DNA from 2 places in the Dehalobacter sp. CP genome. Region 1 is predicted to be linked to the other one. Evidence: riboswitches for the same ligand, from Rfam matches in the RefSeq annotation. Region 1 holds a riboswitch; the other holds the start of a gene.

Evidence for each region. Region 1 has a riboswitch for cyclic di-GMP ahead of AAH944_RS12840 (DUF5667 domain-containing protein). Riboswitches for the same ligand answer to the same signal wherever they lie in the genome.
Region 2: it holds a riboswitch for cyclic di-GMP, as region 1 does, so the genes downstream of both, AAH944_RS07440 (HD domain-containing phosphohydrolase) here and AAH944_RS12840 (DUF5667 domain-containing protein) in region 1, are expected to answer to the same signal.

What each region holds. Positions count from the first base shown of each region.
Region 1 is NZ_CP157399.1:2,575,073-2,578,429, reverse strand. It holds gene AAH944_RS12845 (TolC family protein) at 1-1,025, shown strand, start outside; cyclic di-GMP riboswitch class I at 1,236-1,320, shown strand; gene AAH944_RS12840 (DUF5667 domain-containing protein) at 1,334-2,677, shown strand; gene AAH944_RS12835 (transposase) at 2,963-3,357, shown strand, end outside.
Region 2 is NZ_CP157399.1:1,470,869-1,474,225, forward strand. It holds gene AAH944_RS07440 (HD domain-containing phosphohydrolase) at 1-1,478, opposite strand, end outside; cyclic di-GMP riboswitch class I at 1,535-1,620, opposite strand; gene aguB (N-carbamoylputrescine amidase) at 1,735-2,607, opposite strand; gene AAH944_RS07450 (agmatine deiminase family protein) at 2,829-3,357, opposite strand, start outside.

The sequences.
Region 1 (3,357 bases):
ATACTGATGATGACGATGATAAACTCGTTCCTATTAATACACTTGAGTTCAACGAGATAGAAGATCTCATGCTAGCAAGAAACCCAGTAATTAAAGGAAATATGAAAAGCTTCAGTGATTCTTATGACGGCAAGAACAAGGGGATTACAGTGGCTAACGACTATTTGTCCGAATGGAATGCCAAGAACATTGCCTTTGGTACCGGTGATGGTACTAACCCTAAAGATGAGGCAGCGATCGCATATTTACTAAATGCTCAGAAAAATTTACTTTTAATGCAAAAAGCCTCCTATGAAAGTGGGGATAGTATTAATACGATAGTCAATATTCAAAAAGGGAATAATTCGCTGATTTGGGGTGTCGAAAACCTTTATATATCATATAATACTCTCATTACTCAGTTAGAAGATTCAAAGGCAAAACAATCATTGGCCGAACGACAGGTCAAGATTATTAAGATTCAAAAAGACCTCGGTATGGCCACGGAATTAGACGTGGCTAAGGCGGAAAACACGTTGTCCGAGCTTGAAATGAATATTCAAAGGATTAATGTTTCCCAAAAAGCAACGATTCAGCAGTTAAATGTGAGTTTGGCACAGGATAATAATACAGAATTAACAGTCAAAAAGGTACCTGAAGTTACAGCAGCTCAAATGCTTGCTATTGATCCTGATGCCGATTATCTTATAGCCAAGACCAAAAGTTATGATATTCAGATAGACTCTAGCTCAGATGATTCTCAAAGAAAGTTTAAGAATAGTTTTTACCAGGCTTATCAAACTGTGCTGGATAAGCAAAGAATACTTGACATAGAGCAGAGAAAACTTTTAGCTGTAGAGAGCGAATATAAGACTGCACAATTAAGTTATAAGTTAGGGAAGATTTCACTGGTACAATTCGAATCAACGAAGTGCACTTTTATTAGCCAGCAGACAGCTATTGAGACTGCAAAAAACACGCTTGCTGTAGCGTATAGAGCATATGAATGGGCTAAACTTGGGCTTATCGTAAATTCTGCTTTGTGACCAATGGGCGCTGCAGTTCTCTAACAATATTACGAGAAAGACCGATTACTTAGGTGAACGGAAAGACCTTTTTTACCACTGGCAGATTGGGCTTGCTCGACCAAAACATACGGTGATAAGGACCAAAGTCCCTTTTCTACCTCCCATTGGTCTGAAAAGACCCAAAACAATTGAACTTCAAAAGTATCTGTACTATAATGGCTTCAGCCAAAACGATAATGGCAAATCTGTCGAAAGACGGAGACGCAAAGCCACGGGTCTAACACCGAAAGGTTATGACAGCCGGGTTACCGAAAGGGGTAGATAGAATGATCCATAAGAAGATTCTGGTTTCAATTCTTTGTGTCCTGCTAATCATTGCGGTCGCTCCAACTTGTGTATTTGCTGAAACAACCACGGATGGAACCACAGTTATCGAGGATGTTTCAACGAGTGCTCCTGATACGGCCATAGAGCCCGCTACAGATTCAATAACGACTGACCCAACGACAGACACAACAACTGATTCAACGACGACTGATACAACAACAGATACACTAACAACCGATTCCACAACAATGGATTTGACCGGCCGGGCCTCAGCTGAAGATGAAGCCGGCGTAACACCGGACAGCTGGCTCTATTCAATCGAACAGATGATTGAAAGTGTCCAGGTTGCTGTAACTTTCTCTAATGAAGGAAAAGCGGAACTGCTCGTTGAGTTTGCCAATGAAAGGCTGGCCGAGGCGGAAATCATGTCCGAACAAAACCAGTTGGATTTGATGAAAAAGGCTCTGATAGCGTACTCGGATACAATAAAGAAGGCGAACTTCCAGGTGCAGCAGATGATCGAAGATACCCAAGCAGCTGAAGGTAGGAACACGACGGCTACAGATGCTACTGGGGATGATGGGACCGTCACTACTTTCACAGATGAAACAGCTGTAAATGATACTGCCGAAAAGGACACGGTCGCAGCTGACACAGAAGAGAATACGGTGATCAGCAATCTGCTTGCCAGCATTGAGCTTGTTCAAAGCGATGCAGATAAAGTCGTCTTAAAAATCAGCGGCAATCTGACAGAAGATCAGGCTGAGATCATGCAGAATATCATTAAAGTCGAAGTTCAAAACACCATTGCGATCAAAGCTTATGTGGCTGCCAAAAAAGCCTATGGGGATGCGGTGCAGCAATTTGCAGCGGCCAAAGCAGAGTTGGGTGAAGCCCGTGCTTCAGGTGACGAGGCTGCCGTTGCCGCTGCCCTGGAAAAAGTCGAACAGGCTGAACAGTACAAAAACGACATGCAGGAGCTCAGGAAAGATGTTCAGAAGATCAAAGTAGAGACGAACAAAGAAACGAAGGAAGTCTTGAAAGAGCAAACCCAAAACATAAAAGAATATAAGAAGGCCAATAAGGGCCAAGCCGTGAGCGACCAGGAAGATAGCCTGGAAGCAGGGGACGAACAGGATGCAACGGCTGTAGATAATCAGGATGTAACGGTTACTGGCGATCAGACTGCCATAGCCGATGACCAGCCTGCTTCGGATGAAACAACAGTGGATGGCACAAGTGATGAAAGTGGTGGAACAGTCAATGCTCAAAGTATTCAGAACACAGTCACGAATACCTCTTCAAATAACGGACATAACGGTAAAGGGCAAGGAAAAAGATAGGACTTTATATTTTCGATAACTGAGAATCATTCAAATAGCATAAAATGCAATGCCTCCCAAAAAGAAAACAGACAGCCACCAGGCAAATGATATGCTCCCTTCGTAGTCAATGTCATTAAGTTAAGGCCTAAAAAACACAACCATCCAGATTAAGATGGTTGTGTTTTTCTTATACATACAGGTGGGCATATAAAATTTATCAATTGTAAAAAAACACTTGACAAATAAATAAAAATCGAAGGCTTCGCCTTGAAAATGAGGACATTTTTAAGGAGGCCTTCTAAAATGAAAAAGAAAGCATATCCAGAGCAGGTACGAACTGCGCTGCACCAAGCAATACGCTCAATCACAGCAGATTTACCGGCTTGCGTGAAACGACCAGGGCAAGATTTTTCACGCGAACGGAAATTATCACTGCATACTATGCTGCTTATGCTTGTAGGCATGGGAGGCAATAGCCTTTCAAAAGAATTATATGATTGGCTGGGTTATTCGTCAGAGACTGCAACCGCTTCAGCATTTGTCCAACAGAGAGACAAAATTCGTCCAGAAGCACTGAAACTACTGTTTCACGAATTTACAAGATTAGCAGTATCGGAGAATTCATTACAAGACTACAGGCTGCTCGCTGTTGACGGTTCGGATTTGAGACTTCCGTCAAATTCAAATGATGGATTCTC
Region 2 (3,357 bases), 1.1 Mb from region 1:
ATTTCATCTTCTTTCAACCCCTGCGGGTAACCTTTCCCATTCCACCATTCATGATGACCGAGAACGGCTTCCGAGACATGCGCTAATTCCATGGAAGACTGCGTGATCCGATAGCCGATTTCGGAATGTTTTTTCATAATGCTCCATTCTTCCGGGGTCAAGTCACCTTGTTTTTTTAAGATTTCCCCGGGAACACCAATTTTGCCGATATCATGCAGCATCGCAACCTGGACAAGTTCGACGATCTCTCTTGGGGATAAGCCGATCTGACTACCGAATTTACTTACCAAACTTTTTAGCCTCATGACATGGGCTTCCGTCTGATAATCTTTTTCCCAGAGCAGTTTTTCCAGGAACTCGATGATCGCAAGGCGGGTTTTCTTGCTTTCATTCAGTTTATTGCTATACATTTTTTCCTCAGCCTGGTTGATCATTTCTGTCAGAGAGTGTTTCCTGTTCTCATAAATCGTCAGGCCAAACGAAATGTCGATCGGTACTGTTTTCGGGCGGGAGATTTTTAGGTTGCTCTTGACATTGTTTAAAAGGACGCCGGCCTGGTCAAGCGGCATACCAGGCATGATAATGATAAACTCGTCCCCACCCCACCGGATAATCACATTCTCCGGGCCGATAGTCTCCTGCATGATTCTGACCCCGTCAGCAAGTAATTCATCCCCTTTTTCATGACCAAAGGTGTCGTTGATTAGTTTCAGACCATTAAAATCCCCCATGACCAATGTTGCAGGCATGAGGGTCTTTTCCAGGAAATTTTCCAGCGTGTTTTCAAAATAAGTACGGCTGTAGGCGCCGGTTAATTTGTCATAAACAATAAGGTTCCTGATATTAGCTTCTTTGCTTTCGAGCTCCTCCCGGATGCTTTGAAAGTACAGGGCCTGCATATTGAGATAAGCAAGCAGACCAACGACGCCGGCAACTAAATAACCGACAGGTGATGGAATAACCTTCATAAATTTGCACAGCGGGTAGAATAAAATCGACAAGGCCCAAAAAATATAAGTATAGCCAAGCATTATTCTGATCGGGCTTTGCGGTGTTTTTGCTTTTAAGCATGTCATAGCTGCTTTGGACAACAATGCGATGATGCAGACAACAGACAGAAGTAAAAGAGCGGTTGTCGGGAGTCCCTGGACAGTAATACATATAAAAGTAAGGATCAAAAAGCCTGCGCTGATATCCCAGAACACCGGATAGCTTTTCTTAAAAAATAGCTGCGTACCCTTGAATACCAGCCAGTAGCCTGCGATCGAAGAGGCATAGTTGATAATTGGAAGCACCAGCGACTGGCTGCCGGTTTCCAGCAATGCAATTCTGGAAAGGTAGGTAATCATCATCATTACAATAGAAAGGCTCCATGCCAAGAAATAATGTTTCTTCTCGGAAAAATATAAAAAACCGTAAGATATCAACAACACCAGGGTAATCGAAATACTGGCTGCAACGATGGAATCCGCTGTCATGTAGATCCTCCCTCAAAAAAAAATCGCGGCCAAAGCAGCCGCGGTTTTCATCTTCTGTGTGCAACCCGACTGTCAATATGCTTCAGCACTTAGACTCGTAGCTTTGCGTCCCTGCTTTTCAACAGGTTTGCCAATGGATCATATGATTTTAACTCAATTATAGTAAAATACACGAAATCTGTCAATAAATGTATGAATAATCAATAAATGTATGAATAATCAATAAATGTATGAATAATCAATAAATGTATGAATATTAAGTAAGTTCCCCGTCATAGGAAGTAATCACTCTGTATAAATCAGGCCGGCGGTCTCTAAAGATCCCCCACTCCAGCCGCTGAACCTCGAGCTGGTCCAGATCAAATTCCGCGACTAGAACAGTTTCTTCGTTTCGTCCGGCCTCCGCTATCTTATTGCCCTGCGGCCCGGCAATGAAAGAAGAACCATAGAAGGTGATTTTGGAATCATCCTCTTCCTCGACACCAATCCGGTTGGATGCGACCACCGGGATCAGGTTCGCGGCAGCATGGCCGAGCATGCAGGCCTGCCAATGGTCTTTGGAATCGATCGTCTGATCCAGCGGTTCTGAACCGATGGCTGTCGGATATAACAGGATCTCCGCCCCCATCAGGGTCATGCAGCGGGCAGCTTCCGGGTACCATTGATCCCAACAGACGCCGACTCCAATCTTGGCGTAGCGCGTCTGCCAGACTTTAAAGCCTGTGTCACCGGGGTTAAAATAGAATTTCTCCTCATAGCCTGGTCCGTCGGGGATATGACTCTTTCTGTATTTGCCAAGGATATCGCCGTCGGCATCGATCATGGCAATCGTATTATAGCGCGCATAGTTTTTCTTCTCATAAAAGCTGATCGGCAGGACGATCTCCAGCTCTCTGGCAATTTTCCGGAAATGTTTGACTGCTTGATTGTTTTCTAGCTCAGCAGCATAAACGTAAAAATCCGATTTTTCTTTCTGACAGAAATACGGGGTTTCGAACAGCTCCTGCAACAAGATGATCTGCGCTCCCCGGGCTGCTGCCTCCCTGACCAGTGTCTCCGCCCCGGCAATATTTTCTTCAACGTTACTGGTGCAGCGCATCTGGGTTGCTGCCACTTTGACGTTTCTCATCGTTAATATTCCTTCCCAACTGCCTGATTTCGGTGTGTTCTGAACCTGATCTTACAGGTGTTTCTACTATTTTGTTAATTTGTATGCATTTTCTATTTTACATGATGCAGAAAAAAACCACAACGCAGAAGAGCGCAACATATAAAAGATGTATCTGTTACGCCCTTCTCTTCATTTATATTTTTCAAATTTTCGTATATGTTGTTGGGCAATTCATACACTCACCTTAAACGGTTTACAGCAGGCATCTGCTGGGTGGTACAGTGAACATTTCCGCCTTCCCTAATAATGGCCATTCCATTAATGGTTCGGATCCGTCTTTCCGGAAAGATCCCGCTCAGGGTTCGAATAGCCATGGCATCTGTTTCGGCAGCCTGGCCGCCGAATACAGGTAAAATGATTCCGCCGTTGACAAAGTAAAAGTTCAAATAACTCAGCGTCAGCCGTTTTCCGTCAGCAAATACGGCGGGAGGCTGCTGTATTGGGATGATTTCAAGGGTTCTTCCTCTGGCGTCTGTTTCCCGGTTTAACACTGCGAGGTTTTCCCGGGTAATCGCATAATTCGGATCGCAAGGGTCATCACAGACCTGAATCAGGATTTTGCCAGGCGACGCAAAACAGGCGATGTTATCGACATGTCCGTCTGTTTCATCTCCACATAAGCCTTTTTCCAGCCAGATGACTTTGTGGATATTCAAATATTTCTTCAATAGTTCCGTAATCTGCTCCCGGGAAAGATCAGGGTTGCGG